DNA from 2 places in the Cryobacterium sp. TMN-39-2 genome. Region 1 is predicted to be linked to the other one. Evidence: predicted binding sites of a transcription regulator. Region 1 holds the regulator's gene; the other holds the start of a gene.
What was found. The regulator HspR, encoded in region 1, represses chaperone genes until heat shock. The targets are predictions, from matches to a motif close to AAGTTGAGTCNNNNNGACTCAACTT.

Region 1 (8,447 bases):
CATGGTGACAGCGGGGCACGAACGCTGGCACCCCAGCCCCGACTTCTACTACCAGAGCGGCGGCGGCCCGCTGCTGGACATGGGCCCGTACTACGTGGCCGCCCTGGTGCACCTGCTCGGGCCGGTGCGCTCGGTCACCGGCGCGGCCAGCCGGCTGCGGGGCACGCGCACGATCACGCAGGGCCCGCGGGCCGGCGCGGTGATCCCGGTCGACGTCGACACGCACATCACCGGGGTGCTCGAGCACGACAGTGGCGCCCTGTCCACGATCACGACGAGCTTCGACGGCGCCGCCACCGACGCGGCCCCCCTCGAGGTGCACGGTGAGAACGGCACCCTCTCGGTGCCAGACCCGAACCGGTTCGACGGCGAGACGCGCTTCTTCGAGCTCGGGGCTACCCAGTGGCGGCCCCTGCCGACGGCGGCCGGTTACCTGGACAGCGCCCGCGGTATCGGCCTGCTCGACTTCATCGCGGCCGGCCCCGACCGTGCGGCCCGCGCGAACGGTGACATCGCGCTGCATTCCCTCGACGTGATGACCTCGCTGCTGCAGTCGGCCGCCGAGGGGCGCCGGCTCGAGCTGACCACGACGACCGAGCGCCCCCTCGCGGTGCCGCTGACCGCCCGGGAGGTCTGGTCGCAACGCGAGTGACACCTCGCGGACGGTGAGTCAAGCCCCGAAAACCTCTGGTTTTCGGGGCTTTTCTCTCAGCTCGCGAAACTGGTGGCGGCCAGGACCGTGCGGCCGGCCTCGTGCGTGCGGGGGAGCATGTCCACCAGGGCGACTTGACCGAGGGTGAGGGACTGGCCGGGGTGAAGGCGGGCGGGCGGCTTGTGCGTCACATGGGCGCGGAAACCGTCGCCGGTGAAGGCCGGTTCGTCTGGAGCGGCGGCGAACGGCCGTAGGGTGTCCACCAGGGTGCGGTGCAGTCGGGTGAGTCCCTCGTGCGGGAGCAGCATCGTGACGGGGATGGTGTGCCGCCGCCCGAACAGCGCGTCCTCGCCGGCGACGACGGTGAGCGGCGCCTGGTTCTCGACGGCGAGACGGATGGCGTGGCCGACGTCGCCGGGGTCGGCATCCGTGAGAAACGGCGCCAGCACCGTGACGTGCAGGGGCCATTCGGCCACGGCGAAGCCGGCGCCCACCCGCAGCGGCACCACGGGGAGCACCACCACCAGGCGGGGCATCACGGGCGCCGGGTGCCCGGGGTGGGCAGGGTGACCGTGAAGGCGGTGCCCGCGGGGGAGGACCGCACCCGGATGGTGCCTCGGTGCGCCTCGGCGATCGACAGGGCGATCGCCAGGCCCAGGCCGGTGCTGCGAGGGCCGCCGGACACCTGGGTCCTGGAGGCATCGCCGCGCGCGAAGCGTTCGAAGATCACCGGCAGCAGATCTGCGGTGATGCCCGGCCCGTCATCCTGCACGCTCAGCTGCACCGGCATGCCGGGCGAGCCCACCCGCAGCCGGGCGGTCACGCTGCTGGCGGGCGGGGTGTGCACCCTGGCATTGGAGAGCAGATTCGCCACCAGCTGGTGCAGGCGTTCCCGGTCGCCGCGCACGACCACGGCAGTGTCCGGCACCTCGGCGAGCCAGCTGTGCGACGGCGCGGATGCCCTGGCGTCGTTCACCGCGGTCAGCAGCAGGTCGGCGAGGTCCACGTCTTCCACATGCAGGTCCTGGCCCTCGTCGAGACGGGCGAGCAGCAGCAGGTCGCTCACGAGCGAGCTCATCCGCCGAGCCTCGGATTCGATCCGGGCGAGGGAGTACTCGGTGATCTCGGGCAGCTCGGCGCTGTCCTGCCGGGTCAGTTCGGCGTAGCCCTGGATGGCCGCGAGCGGGGTGCGCAGCTCGTGGGAGGCATCCGTGACGAACCGGCGCATCCGCCGGTCGGTGGCGGCCCGCACGCTGAGGGCGGTGTCGACGTGGTCGAGCAGTTGGTTGAGGGCTTCACCCACCTTGCCCGTCTCGGTGCGGGGATCGGTGTCTGCGGCCGCGAGGCGGGTGGAAATGCCGTGGTCGCCCACGGCCAACGGCAGCGCGGTCACCTCGACGGCGGTCTCGACCACCCGGGCCAGGGGGCGCAGGGCGAGTCGCACGACCAGAATCGTGCCCAGCACGGTTCCCGCCAGCGCCAGCACCGTGAAGACGGCGATGGCCAGGCCCTGGCGCAACAACGCCATCTCGGCGGCCTCGAGGGGTACGCCGGCCACCAGCAGCTCGCCGTCGTTGACGACTGTCGCGACGCGGTAACTGCCGAGGTCGCCCAGGTTCAGGCTTCGGTTCTCCCCGTCCGACTCGAGATCGGTGACGGCAAGCTCGATCGCCTCGATCGCGTCGGTCGAGAGCACAACGGCGCCGGTGCCCGAGAACAGGGCGGAGTCGGCGACCACACCATCAGCGACGACCGCGATCACGGTGCCACGCCCGTGCCCGACAAAATCGACGAAGGACTTGGCCACGCCGCCGCCGTGCCCGTGCCCGCCGACGGCGGGCGGACCCCGGTACTTGTCGACAGACTGGCTCAGCGCCGACAGCGACGCCGTGAGCTGGGCATCGGCCACGGTGTTCGTGGAAGTGCTCAACACGGCGATGCTCAGCAGGCCCATGCCCAGTAGCACCGCTGCCACGACGCCGGCGATTCCCACCACCAGTCGGCGGCGGAGCGTCCAGGGCGCCGCTCCGCGCTCGGGGGGAGCCGTCGATGAACCGACCGCGCTCACTCCGCGGGCCGCAGCATGTAGCCGACACCGCGCACGGTGTGCAGCATCGGGGCGCGTTCCGCATCGATCTTCTTGCGCAGGTACGACACGTAGAGGTCCACGATGCTCCCGCGCCCGGCGAAGTCGTAGTTCCAGACCTCGTCGAGGATCTGCGCCCGGCTCAGCACCCGCATCGGGTTGCGCATGAAGTAGCGCAACAGGTCGAACTCGGTCGTGGTGAGCATGATGTCGGCGTCATCGCGACGCACCCGATAGCTGGTTTCGTCCAGGGTCAGGGTGCCCACCACCAGCGCGGCCTGCTCCTCGGGGACGGCCTGCACGGTGCGGCGCAGCAGCCCGCGCAGCCGGGCCACGAGTTCCTCGAGGCTGAACGGCTTGGTCATGTAGTCGTCACCGCCGGCGGTCAGGCCGATGATGCGGTCGTCCACAGAGTCCCTGGCGGTGAGGAACAGGGTCGGCGTGGTGGAGCCGCCGGAGCGCAGGTGGCGCAGCACGCTCAATCCGTCGGTGTCCGGCAGCATGATGTCCAGGATCACGACGTCCGGCCGGTTGTCCCGGTAGGCCCGCAGGGCGGCCTGCCCGGTGTGGGCGACGTCCACGATCCAGCCCTCATAACTCAGCGCCAGGCTCACCAGATTGGTGAGGGTGTCCTCGTCGTCGACGAGGAGAACCCGGATGGCGGAGCCGTCGAGCCGGGAGATCCGCGGGAGCTTCGCCAGCACGGCGCGTCGGCGTACGGAGTCCGCGGCGGGATCGGGTGAGGTCGAGGGCGGCACACGTTATTGTCCCACTTCTTGTGAGAATGCTGGGAGTTGAGCCTCTCCGACTCAACTTTGGCGACCCCGGCTTGACTTAGGTTTTTGGGCGGTGGCACACTTGAGCCAGCAACACTCAAGTCTTTGAAACAGGCCTTGAACCCAAACTTTGAAGGAGATACTCTCACATGGCTCGTGCAGTCGGCATTGACCTCGGAACCACCAACTCGGTGGTGGCCGTACTCGAGGGTGGAGAACCCACCGTCATCGCAAACGCTGAAGGCTTCCGCACCACGCCTTCCGTGGTCGCGTTCACCAAGGACGGCGAGGTACTCGTCGGCGAGACCGCCAAGCGCCAGGCCGTCACCAACGTGGACCGCACCATTTCGTCGGTCAAGCGCCACGTCGGCACCGACTGGACCGTCGACATCGACGACAAGAAGTACACCCCGCAGGAGATCTCCGCCCGCATCCTCGCCAAGCTCAAGCGCGACGCCGAGCAGTACCTGGGCGACAAGGTGACGGATGCCGTCATCACCGTTCCCGCGTACTTCAACGACGCCGAGCGCCAGGCCACCAAGGAAGCCGGCGAGATCGCTGGCCTCAACGTGCTGCGCATCATCAACGAGCCCACCGCGGCCGCCCTGGCCTACGGCCTGGACCGTGGCAAGGAAGACGAGCTCATCCTGGTCTTCGACCTCGGTGGCGGAACCTTCGACGTCTCCCTCCTCGAGGTGGGCAAGGACGACGACTTCAGCACCATTCAGGTGCGTTCGACCTCCGGCGACAACCGCCTCGGCGGCGACGACTGGGACCAGCGCATCGTTGATCACCTGATCAAGCGCTTCAAGGACTCCACCGGCGTCGACGTCTCCAAGGACAAGATCGCCAAGCAGCGCCTCAAGGAAGCCGCGGAGCAGGCCAAGAAGGAACTCTCCTCGAGCATGTCCACCAGCATCCAGCTGCCGTACCTCTCGCTGACGGAGAACGGCCCGGCCAACCTCGACGAGACGCTCACCCGCGCCCAGTTCGAGAAGATGACCGAAGACCTGCTCGACCGCACCAAGAAGCCCTTCCAGGACGTCATCCGTGAGGCCGGCGTCAAGGTCGAGGACATCGCGCACGTCGTTCTCGTCGGTGGCTCCACCCGCATGCCCGCCGTGTACGAGCTCGTCAAGGCCGAGACCGGTGGCAAGGACCCGAACAAGGGTGTCAACCCCGACGAGGTCGTCGCCGTCGGCGCCGCACTGCAGGCCGGTGTCCTGAAGGGCGAGCGCAAGGACGTCCTGCTCATCGACGTCACCCCTCTGAGCCTCGGCATCGAGACCAAGGGCGGCATCATGACGCGCCTCATCGAGCGCAACACGGCCATCCCCACCAAGCGCAGCGAGACCTTCACCACGGCCGACGACAACCAGCCGTCCGTGGCCATCCAGGTCTTCCAGGGCGAGCGCGAGTTCACCCGCGACAACAAGAACCTGGGCACCTTCGAGCTCACCGGCATCGCGCCGGCCCCGCGCGGCATCCCGCAGGTCGAGGTCACCTTCGACCTCGACGCCAACGGCATCGTCCACGTGTCCGCCAAGGACAAGGGCACCGGCAAGGAGCAGTCGATGACCATCACCGGCGGCACCGCGCTGGGCAAGGAAGACATCGAGCGCATGGTTCGCGAGGGTGAAGAGCACGCGGCAGAAGACAAGCGCCGCCGCGAAGCCGCCGAGACCCGCAACGGCGCCGAGCAGCTCGCCTACTCGATCGAGAAGCTGATCAAGGAGAACGACGAGAAGCTGCCCGAAGAGGTCAAAACCGAGGTTCAGGCCGACGTCGACGCCCTCAAGTCCGCTCTCGCCGGTGACGACGACGACGCTGTGAAGACCGCGTTCGACAAGCTCACCGAGAGCCAGGGCAAGCTTGGCGAGGCCATCTACGCCTCCAGCCAGGCGGATGCCGCGGCCGGCGAGTCCGAGACCGCCGAGCCCACCGCCGAGTCGGGCAACCCCGACGAAGACGTTGTCGACGCCGAGGTTGTCGACGACGAGGACGAAGCGAAGAAGTAATGAGCGACGCCAACCGTCCGGACGAGAACCGTCCCGAAGACGAGTCTGCTGCTGCTGCGGGAGCGCCCGAATCGGGCGCCCCCGCGGCGGGCGGGCCGGACTCCGACGCGGCCGCTCCGGCCGAGTTCGTCGACGCGGCTGACGCCGCGGGCATCGAGGAGGACGAGCTGACCGTGCAGGACATCCTGGACGCGGCCGACCTCGAGGCATCCGACCCCTCCAGCGAGCACCTCGCCGACCTCAAGCGGGTCACCGCGGAGTACGCCAACTACCGTAAGCGCACCGAGGCCAACCGGGAGATCGAGCGCGAGCGCGTCACCGGCGAAGTCGTCAAGGTACTGCTGCCGGTGCTGGACGACCTGTACCGGGCCGAGAAGCACGGCGATCTCGAGGGCGACACCGCCTTCGCGACCATCGCGGCCAAGCTGCGCGCCAGCACCGAGCGCATCGGCCTCAAGCCGTACGGCACCGTCGGCGACGTGTTCGACCCCACCGTGCACGAGGCCATCTTCCAGATGCCCACGCCCGACATCGACGTGGAAACCGTCGGCGACGTCGTCGAGACCGGCTACTACCTCGGGTCCTCGCTGTTGCGGGTGGCCAAGGTCGTCGTGCAGGTACCGAGCGATGGCTAGCCAGGACTGGTTCGACAAGGACTTCTACAAGGTTCTCGGGGTGTCGAAGGACGTCTCCGCGGCCGACCTGAAGAAGGCATATCGCAAGCTGGCCCGCAAGTACCACCCCGACTCCAACCCGGGTAACCCCGCGGCGGAGGCGAAGTTCAAGGAGATCAGCGAGGCCCACTCGGTCATCGGTGACCCCGAACAGCGCAAGGAGTACGACGCCGTGCGCGCGATGGGCGGTGGAGCTCGCTTCACCGCCCCCGGGCAGGGCGGCCAGCAGGGCGGCTTCGACGACGTCTTCGGCGGCATGTTCGGTGGAGGAGCCCGTCAACAGCAGGGCTACTCCTACGAGCAGGCCGGCTTCGACGACATCCTCGGCGGAATGTTCGGCCGTGGCGCCCAGGGTGGTGGTGGCCGGTTCGGCACCCCCACCGGAGGTTTCCGAGGTGCGGGCGGGCCGACCAGGGGGCGTGACGTGGTCGCGTCGACCACGGTGGACTTCATCACGGCCACCCACGGCGACCAGATCACCCTGCAGACGCAGGAGGGTCGGTCGATCAAGGTCAAGATTCCCGCCGGCGTGGCCGACGGGCAGAAGATCAAGCTGCGCGGGCAGGGGCAACCCAGCCCGGACGGCGGCGAGAACGGTGACATCGTGCTCACCGTCACCGTGCGCAAGCACCCGGTCTTCGAACGCGACGGACTCAACCTGCGTGTGAACGTGCCGGTGACCTTCGCTGAAGCCGCCCTCGGTGCCACCATCGAGGTGCCCACCCTGGGCGGGCCGCCGGTGAAGCTGCGCGTGGCGCCCGGCACCCCCAGTGGGCGGGTGCTGCGGGTCAAGGGTCGCGGTGTGGTCACCCCGAAGGGCACCGGCGACCTGCTCGCCGAGGTTCAGGTGGCCGTGCCGTCGCACCTGTCGAAGGACGCCGAGGAGAAGCTGCTCGCGTTCAACGAGGCGCTGCCCAAGGAGAACCCGCGCGACGAACTGCTCGCCAGGGCCAAGGGCTGACACCGGTCATGGATGAGAACACCCGGGTCTTCGTGATCAGCACTGCCGCAGAGTTGGCGGGTATGCACCCGCAGACCCTGCGGCAGTACGACCGGATGGGGCTCGTCAGCCCCGGCCGCACGCCGGGCCGCTCGCGCCGCTACTCAATGCGCGATGTGGCCCGGCTGCGGGAGATCGCGGATCTGGGTGCCGAGGGTGTGAGCCTGGAGGGGATCCGGCGCATCCTCGCGCTGGAAGACACCGTGCGGGCCCTGGAAAGCCGGGTGGGGGACCTGGAAGCGGCCCTGGCCGACGAATTGCTCAACCGTCCGGGCCGCCGCGTCTTCGCGGCCGGCTCGGCCGGTGACGTCATCTCGATGCGCGCCGGCACCCGCACCCGCCGCTCGAACCAAGTGGTGATCTGGCGCCCCCTCGACAAGTAGCGAGACGTCGAGGCTCTGGGTGCTGCCGCACTGAGTTGTAGGGTTGCTGAATGGAACTGCGTCAGCTTGAACACTTCGTGACGGTCGCCGACGAACGTCACTTCACCCGGGCAGCCGAGCTGCTGCACATCTCCCAGTCGGGGCTGTCCGCGTCGATCCGGGCCCTGGAGATCGAGCTGGGCACCTCGTTGTTCATCCGCAGCACCCGCCGGGTCGAGCTCACGGCCGCCGGTCAGGCTTTGCTGGCGGATGCGCTTCGCACCCTGGCCAGCGCCGCAGCGGCCCAGAACGCCGTTGCCGCGGTACGCGGCCTCATGCGCGGACGCCTTACCGTGGGCGCCGAACCGTGCCTGGGCTCTGTGGACCTGCCCGCCGAGCTCGCCCGTTTCCGCACCGCGAACCAGGGGGTGGAGGTGCGCCTGCGCCAGCTGGGTTCCGTGGAGCTGATCGAGGGGGTGGCCAGTGGCACCACCGATGTGGCGCTGGTCGTGGTGACCGGGGACACCCCGCCCGGAGTGCGGCTGCACCGGTTGAGCAGCCAGAAGATGGTGGTGCTCTGCCACCCGGACCACCCCGTCGCGGCTCTGGCCGAGGCCGACCTGGAGACCCTGCGCACCGAACCGCTGATCGGCTTCCAGGCCGGCTGGGGCGCGCACATGCTCGCCCGGCGGGCGTTCGCCGCCGCCGGCTTCGAGTACCGGGCGGCGATGGAGGTCAACGACGTGCATCCGCTGCTCGAACTGGTGGGCTACAACCTGGGCGTGGCCATCGTGCCCACCAGCTTCGCGCTGAAGCGGCCCGACGACCTCGTTGCGGTGCCGCTGCCGGCGACCGTGCCCGAGTGGGCGGTGGCCGTGG
Region 2 (8,447 bases), on a different contig from region 1:
GAGAGCAGGTGCCGGCGGGAGCGGGCACCGAGCGGCGTCGCGGCGGTGGCCTGATAAAAGGCGCTGGCCTGCGGTACCCGCCAGTCGAGCAGGATCGGCTGCAGGTTCTCGTCGCGGAGGCCCACCCGGCCGATGTACCTGTAGACGGGTGCGCCGTCCTCTTCCGGGGCGGTCTCCAGCCGGCCGAAGGCCAGGCGGTCGTCCACCTCGCGCAGCTGCACGATGCGGTCCTCGTAGGTGCGGGCAAAGGTGTCGCGCTCGGACCGGGACTGGTGGTTACCACCGACGTCGAGAATCCGCACGGCCTTCAGCTGGGCCTCGGCCTCCCGCTGCAGCGCGTCGAGGCGCGCGTACAGCGTGGCGACATAGTCCTGTTCGCGCGCGAGCTCCGTATCAACCACTCAAACACCCCTCAAATCAAACGACCAGTTTAGCCGCTGACGATGCTGCTGGGTTTCGACCCCCAACCGGGAGCACCGGCAGAGCGAATCCGTCACGCGGCCGAAATGTCCCCGGCATACACGCTCCCTAGGTTTGGGCTACCGGATTCCGCACCCCGTCGCGGACAGAGCCCGAAAAGACCCGAATAGAGGGGTAAACCATGAGTGGAAATGCCATGCGCCTGCAGGCGATCAGGGATGTCGAGGCCTATGTGCCCCCGGCCGTCAGCTTCACCGACGCCGAAACCCCTGGCCAGATCTTCGGTGAGAACGTGTTCAGCAGCGTCGTCATGCAGAAGCGGCTGCCCAAGCTCGTCTACAAGTCGGTCATGGCCACCATCGAGCACGGTGCGATGCTGGATCCCCTGGTCGCCGACGCCGTCGCCTCCGCCATGAAGGACTGGGCGATGGAAAAGGGCGCATCGCACTACGCGCACGTGTTCTACCCGCTCACCGGCCTCACCGCCGAAAAGCACGACAGCTTCCTCGAACCCGTCGGCGACGGCACCGCGCTGGCCGAGTTCGCCGGCAAGACCCTCGTGCAGGGCGAGCCCGACGCGTCCAGTTTCCCCAACGGCGGCCTGCGCAACACCTTCGAGGCCCGCGGCTACACCGGATGGGACGTCACCAGCCCCGCCTACGTTCTGGAGAACCCGAACGGCAACACCCTGTGCATTCCCACGGTTTTCGTCTCGATGACCGGCGAAGCCCTCGACCACAAGACGCCGCTGCTGCGCTCGCAGCAGGCGATGGGCGAACACGCTGAGCGCATCCTGCGCCTGTTCGGCCACGTCAAGCCGGCCAAGGTCGTCGCGTTCTGCGGCCCTGAGCAGGAGTACTTCCTCGTGGACCGGCATTTCTTCCTGGCCCGCCCCGATCTGCTCAACTCCGGCCGCACCCTGTTCGGCGCCAAGCCGCCCAAGGGCCAGGAATTCGACGACCACTACTTCGGTGCCATCCCCGAGCGGGTGCTCGGTTTCATGATGGACACCGAGCGGGAGCTGTTCAAGCTCGGCATCCCCGCCAAGACCCGGCACAACGAAGTCGCGCCCGGCCAGTTCGAGATCGCGCCGATGTTCGAACGCGGCAACATCGCCGCCGACCACCAGCAGCTGCTGATGACCACGTTCAAGACCATCGCCAAGAAACACGGCATGGAGTGCCTCTTCCACGAGAAGCCCTTCCAGGGAGTCAACGGCTCAGGCAAGCACGTCAACTTCTCGCTGGGCAACAACCAGCTCGGCAGCCTGCTCGTCCCCGGCGACAACCCGCACGACAACGCCCAGTTCCTGGTTTTCTGCGCCGCGGTCATCCGTGCCGTGCACAAGTACGCCGGTTTGCTGCGGGTCTCCGTCGCCTCGGCGACCAACGACCACCGTCTGGGCGCCAACGAGGCCCCGCCGGCGATCATCTCGATCTTCCTCGGCGACCAGCTGGCGGATGTCTTCGAGCAGATCGCCAAGGGTCCCGCGACCTCCTCGAAGGACAAGGGCACCATGATCATCGGCGTCGACACGCTGCCCCAGCTGCCGACCGATCCCGGCGACCGTAACCGCACCAGCCCGTTCGCCTTCACCGGCAACCGGTTCGAGTTCCGCGCGCCGGGCTCGATGCAGACCGTGAGCGGCCCGATGGTGACGATCAACACGATCATGGCGGAGTCGCTGGACTACATCGCCACCGACCTTGAGGCGGCCGTCGCGGCCGGCACCGACTTCGACACCGCCGTGCAGGCCCTGCTGACCCAGATCATCACCGAGCACGGCGCCATCGTGTTCAACGGCGACGGCTACGCGGACTCCTGGCCCATCGAGGCCGAAAAGCGGGGGTTGGCGAACCTGCGGACGACGCTGGACGCCCTGCCGGAGCTGATCACCGAGTCCGCCCTGGAGCTGTTCGAGAAGTACCGGGTGTTCAACCACCGGGAGATGCACAGCCGCTATGAGATCGGTCTGGAGCAGTACGCGCTCACCATCGGCGTCGAGGCCCGGCTCACCCTCGAGATCGGCTCGACGCAGATCCTGCCGGCCGCGATGCGGCACCAGACCGAGGTGGCACTCAACATCGGCGCCGTCAGGGCCGCCGGCGGGGATGCCGACATAGCCGCCCTGTTGGAGGTGAGCGCTCCGATCGCCAAGCTGCGCACCGCCCTGGCCGTGCTCAAAGATGCCCTGGCTGCCGAGTCCGGCAGCGCGCTGGCCGAGGCCGAGCACGCCAGGGATGACCTGCTGCCGGCCATGAGCGCCGTGCGCGCGGCGGCCGACGTGCTGGAGGGCATCGTGGCCGATGACCTGTGGCCGCTGCCGACCTACCAGGAGATGCTCTTCATTCTGTAGCTTCCACGAACAGGCCGAACGCAGAAACGCCCCGGCCGGACCCGTCAAGGTCCGGTCGGGGCGTTCTCATCCGCGGTTACGCCGCCAGCGGCATCCGTGCCGGTTCGGACGCCACGTGCAGGGCACCGTCGGCCACGGTCACGGCCACCACTCCCCCGGCGCCGAGCTCTGAAGCCACCAGCAGATCGGCGATTCTGTCGTCGAGCTGACGCTGGATGACCCTGCGGAGCGGCCGCGCGCCGTACTCGGGCTCGTAGCCGTTCTCGGCGATCCAGTCCACGGCCGCGTCGCTCACGGTGAGCGCGTGTCCCTGGGCGTGCAGCCTGGCCTCGGTCTGGTTCAGCAGCAGCCGCACAATCTGGCGGAGCTGGGGCTGATCGAGCTTCCGGAACAGCACGACCTCGTCGATGCGGTTGAGGAACTCGGGCCGCATGGCCTCACGGAGCTTGGCCATCACCCGGTCCCGCAGGGCCTTCTCCGACCCGAAGCCGTTGTGCGCTCCGTCGAGGTCGGCGGTGAAGCCGAGCGCGCCGCTGCGGCTGGCGAGCACCTCGGAGCCGATGTTGGACGTCATGATGATCACGGTGTTGCGGAAGTCCACAGTGCGGCCCTGGCCGTCAGTGAGGCGGCCGTCGTCGAGCACCTGCAGGAGCAGGTTGAAGACGTCGGGGTGCGCCTTCTCGATCTCGTCCAGCAGCACCACCGAGTAGGGGTTCCGCCGCACGTGTTCGGTCAGCTGGCCGGCCTCGTCGTAGCCGACGTACCCCGGAGGAGCACCGACCAGGCGGCTCACGGTGTGACGTTCACCGAACTCGCTCATGTCGAAGCGCAGCATCGCCTTCTCGTCACCGAACAGTGACTCGGCCAACGATTTGGCGAGCTCGGTCTTGCCCACCCCGGTGGGGCCGAGGAACAGGAAGCTGCCGACAGGCCGGGAGGCATCGCCCATTCCGGTGCGGTTGCGCCGTACGGCCTTGGCGATCACGGTCACCGCGTCCTCCTGCCCGATGACCCGCTGGTGCAGGTCGTCCTCGAGCGTGGCAAGGCGTTCGCGGTCGCCCGCGGTGAGGCGGCTGGCCGGGATGCCGGTGGCGCGGGCGATGATCGCGGCGATCTCGGCCTCGTCCACCACGGCGGACGGTGCCGGCTGTGACGCATCCTGGGCGGCCTCGGCCGCGGTGATCTGCTCCGCCAGCTGCTCGGTCTCGTCCCGCAGGCGGGACGCCTCCTCGTAGGCCTCGGCGGCGACCGCGATGGTCTTGGCCGTTTCGAGGCCGGCCTGCTGTTCGCGCAGGCCTTCGATGTCGACCCTCGAGCCGAGCGCTAGACGCGCTCGGGCCCCGGCCTGGTCGATCAGGTCGATGGCCTTGTCGGGCAGGAACCGGTCTGGAACGTACCTGGCGCTCATTTCGACGGCCGCGCGGATCGCGGCATCCGTGTAACGCACCGAGTGGTGCTCGGCGTAGCGGCCCTGCAGGCCGGCGAGGATCTGCACCGCGTCGTCGATACTGGGCTCATTCACCCGCACGGGCTGGAAGCGCCGTTCGAGGGCGGGGTCCTTCTCGACCTTGCGGTATTCGTTGAGGGTGGTGGCGCCCACGACGTGCAGCTCACCGCGCGCCAGGCGCGGCTTGAGGATGTTGCCGGCGTCCATTCCGCCCTCGCCGGCCCCGCCGGCCCCGACCACGGTGTGCAGTTCGTCGATGAAGACGATGATCTGATCGCTGCGCTCGCTGATCTCGTCCATGGTCTTGGTCAGGCGTTCTTCGAAGTCGCCGCGGTAGCGGGTGCCGGCGAGCATGGCGGGCAGGTCGAGCGCGATGACGCGCTTGCTGCGCAGCTGTTCGGGCACCAGGCCGTCGACGATGGCCTGGGCCAGGCCCTCGACCACGGCGGTCTTGCCCACCCCGGCTTCGCCGATCAGCACCGGGTTGTTCTTGGTGCGGCGGGAGAGGATCTCGACGGTCTGTTCGATCTCGTCGCTACGGCCGATCACCGGGTCGAGCTTGCCGGAGCGGGCACGCTCGGTGAGGTCGATGCCGTATGTGTCGAGCATCGGGGTGTCTGAGGCGCTGTCGGCGGCCGAGCTGCCGGCCTGGGCCTCGTCGTCCTCGGCCTGCTGGGCGCCGGCCTGCAGTGACTCGGCCGTGACGCCGGACTCTGCCAGCACCCGGGCGGCGGGTGAGTCCTGGTTCACCACGAAGGCGAAGAACAGGTGCTCCGGGTCGATGTAGGTGGAGCCGAAGGCGCGGGCCACCTGGTGAGCATCCAGCAGGGCGCGCTGTGCCGAGGGCGTCAGACCGGGCGCGGACTGGGACTCACGGTCGCCGGACTCCGGCAGGCGTTGGTCGGCGGCGGCCGCGATGGCGGCGGGGTCACCACCGGCACGGCGGATGGCCGAGGCGGCGGGTTCCTGTTCGACCATCACCCGCAGCAGGTGCAGGGCGTCAACGTGGGCGTGACCGTGGGCGACGGCGAACTGGGCCGCCTGCACGAGGATCTCGTGGGTGCGGCGGCTGAGGAGCCGGGTGATCTCGATGGGGCGGCCGGACTGCGCGGCGCGCTGGCCCTGCAGGTAGCGGGCCAGGAACTCGTCGAACGAACCGTTGTCGGAACCGGTCGGGCCGAAGTATGTAGGCAAGGAAACCTCCTGGGAATCTGAACGAGGAGGAAACCCAAAACTTGAGTGACCTCGACTCAAGTCAACGTTTGGGCGCGCGTTTCATTCCCGCGGCATCCTGAGATTTCCCTGAATCCGCGCTCGCACTGCGTCCGGCGGACGCCGAAGTCACTGCCACCGGGCGCACGACACACAGGCCGGGTCACCGGGTCTTAGGAGGTGAGGTCGGCGCACTCGGGTGCAGCTCGGAAGGCCTGGCCGAGGGTGCTGGAGGTGTCCTGGGTTGCCGTGGTGATGGTCTGAGCGGCGGCACCCACGTCGGAGAGCACTGTACCGGTGTCACCGACGAGCGTCGCCAGCGCATCGACCAGGGTGGCCCCGCTGGTGCCCTCCACCGCGCTGGCGCTCGCCCGCAAGGTCGTGAACGACTGATCGACGGTGTCGATCGACTCCTGCACGGCCAGGAGCTCCGGGTCGTCCCCGAGATTCTCCGGTGGCGACTTCACAGTGTCGACCAGGGCGCTCACCGAGGCCGACACGGTATCCATCTGGTTGGACACCGCGGTACCCACCGAATCGCCCCCGGTGACCGCCGCCGTCGCCAGCCCCTGAACGTCGGTCTGCACGGTCGATACGTCGCTGCAGACCGTGCCCGCCCAGGTGATCTGTGCATCTGTCGGAGGTGACGCCGTCTGACCGGGTGACGGGGTGGCCGTTGCGGCCGATGGCGACGAACTGCTCGGTGTCGGATCGGTGCCGTCAGCGGGCGCGCATCCGGCAAGGAGCACCAGCAGGGCCATGAAAACGATGGGCTTTCTCACTGGGGGTGCTCCTCACTGGATCTGCCGCACGACGCGGCTGCGGTGGACTCTGGGCGTTACTGGGTGTCGCCCTCGGAGTCAAGTTGGATCGCGAGGTCGAAGGCCTCGACGATCTTGCGAGCCGATGACAGCAACCGTGGCGTGCCCACGATCGGGGCAACGGCGATGAGAACGTCCTCGATGTCGTCGGCGGTCAGCCCGACCTCCGCTGCCGGTCCGACGTGCATGAGGTACGAACCGACCGGTGCATCCACGGCCACCAGGGCCGCGATCCGGGCGATCATCAGCGTGCGCGGATCGAGGTCGGTGCGGGACAGCGAGACAGCGTTGATCTCGGCCGCCGCATCCAGTACCGGGGTTGTTCCTGTGGCCATGGGTATCGCTCCATTTCCAGGGTTGGACCCTGTTGGTGTTCGCGTTTTCCGGATTCTTCGGTGTTCGACGGGCGCACCACGACGGCACGCCGGCCTCACGCCGCAGACGGTAGCAACCAATCCGCGTCCCGCCGATGGCGCCGTTCCGGAATCGTCCGAAACGGATGAGGCGTGCCCGACCCCGCGCTGGCCTGGCGGGATCAGTCCCGCTCGAGCTCCCGGGCCAGGGACTCCAGTTCGGCCCCGCCGGCCATCAGCCGGGTCAGCTCGTCGATGGTGATGCCTTTCCGGTCGAACTCGCCCAGGCTGGCCCCGCGGTTGAGCACCAGGAACCTGTCCCCCACCGGGTACGCGTGGTGCGGGTTGTGGGTGACGAACACCACGCCGAGGCCGTGGTCCCTGGCCTGCGCCACGTAGCGCAGCACCACCCCGGCCTGCTTGACGCCCAACGCCGAGGTGGGCTCGTCGAGGATGACGACCCTGGCACCGAAGTAAATGGCCCTGGCGATGGCGACGGATTGCCGTTCTCCGCCGGACAGGGTGCCGATGGGCTGGTCCACGTCACGCAGGTCGATGCCCATCCGGCCCAGCTGCGCGAGCGTGATCGCGCGCATCTCGGCAACCTTGAGGCGGGAGAACGGGCCGATCCCGGCGCTGAGTTCGGCGCCGAGGAAGAAGTTGCGCCACACCGGCATCAGCGGCACGATCGCCAAGTCCTGGTAGACCGTGGCGATACCGGCGTCGAGAGCGAGGCGCGGCCCGGTGAAGCGCACCGCGGCCCCGTCGAGCAGGAGTTCGCCGGAGGAGTGCGGGTACACACCGGCGAGGACCTTGAGCAGGGTCGACTTGCCCGCGCCGTTGTCGCCCAGCACGCAAAGCACCTCACCGGCGCCGACCGAGGTGGAGATGTCGCTGAGCGCGATGACCGACCCGTAGACCTTGCCGATGCCGCGCACCTCGAGGATGGGCGTTGGCCGGGTTGCTCCTGCGGCGCTCATGCGCGTACCCCGGCTTGGCGACGCACCGAGAGGTTCACCAGCACGGCGAGCAGCAGCATCCCGCCCAGGAAGGCCTTGAGCCAGTTGTTGTCCCACTGGGCGAACACGATGCCCTGCAGGATCATGCCGTAGATCAGCGCGCCGAGGGCGGCGCCGATCGCGGACCCGTAACCGCCGGTGAGCAGGCACCCGCCGACGACGGCGCAGATGATGTAAATGAACTCCTGGCCGATGCCCGTGGTGGCTTGCACCGTGGCCACGTCGAAGAGCGAGAGCATGCCTACCAGCCAGCCGGCCGCCGCCGTGCCCATGAACAGGCCGATGCGGGTGCGCTTGACCGGCACGCCGGTCTGAACGGCGCTCTGCAACTGCCCGCCGATGGCGAAGATCCAGTTGCCGTACCGGGTGCGCAGCAGCAGCCAACTGGCCACGGCGGTGATGCCGAGCCACCAGAAGACCGACACCTTGAGGTTGACCCCGAAGACCGGGATCGTCGAGCCGAAGATCGCCTTGCCGGCGTCGAAGCCGGGCACCAGGGTCATGCCCTGGATGGCGACCTGGCCGGTGACGAGCTTGGTGCCGGCGAGGTTGAGCCCTTGCAGGATGAAGAAGGTGCCCAGCGTGACGATGAAGCTGGGGATGGCGGTCTTGACGACCAGGAACCCGTTGAAGGCGCCGACGGCGAGGGCGATCAGTAGGGCGAGCAGCATCGCGAACCACAGGTTCATGCCCCATTGGGTGGTGAACGCGCCGACGAGCAGCCCGGTGGTGCCGGTCATGGCTCCGGCCGAGAGGTCGAACTCGCCGCCGATCATGAGCATCGCCACGGCGACGGCCATGATGCCGAACAGCGACGCG

Region 2: the regulator HspR is predicted to act here: its motif matches at 5,456-5,480, upstream of E3O57_RS03065 (ATP-dependent Clp protease ATP-binding subunit).

What each region holds. Positions count from the first base shown of each region.
Region 1 covers NZ_SOFX01000042.1:30,947-39,393, forward strand. The annotation lists gene E3O57_RS15750 (Gfo/Idh/MocA family protein) at 1-652, shown strand, start outside; gene E3O57_RS15755 (2'-5' RNA ligase family protein) at 709-1,188, opposite strand; gene E3O57_RS15760 (cell wall metabolism sensor histidine kinase WalK) at 1,188-2,720, opposite strand; gene E3O57_RS15765 (response regulator transcription factor) at 2,717-3,442, opposite strand; gene dnaK (molecular chaperone DnaK) at 3,664-5,532, shown strand; gene E3O57_RS15775 (nucleotide exchange factor GrpE) at 5,532-6,167, shown strand; gene E3O57_RS15780 (DnaJ C-terminal domain-containing protein) at 6,160-7,167, shown strand; gene E3O57_RS15785 (heat shock protein transcriptional repressor HspR) at 7,176-7,589, shown strand; gene E3O57_RS15790 (LysR family transcriptional regulator) at 7,640-8,447, shown strand, end outside.
Region 2 covers NZ_SOFX01000011.1:203,820-212,266, reverse strand. The annotation lists gene E3O57_RS03075 (UvrD-helicase domain-containing protein) at 1-401, opposite strand, end outside; gene E3O57_RS03070 (glutamine synthetase III) at 602-2,776, shown strand; gene E3O57_RS03065 (ATP-dependent Clp protease ATP-binding subunit) at 2,853-5,417, opposite strand; gene E3O57_RS03060 (hypothetical protein) at 5,609-6,217, opposite strand; gene E3O57_RS03055 (carboxymuconolactone decarboxylase family protein) at 6,274-6,591, opposite strand; gene E3O57_RS03050 (ATP-binding cassette domain-containing protein) at 6,792-7,589, opposite strand; gene E3O57_RS03045 (ABC transporter permease) at 7,586-8,447, opposite strand, start outside.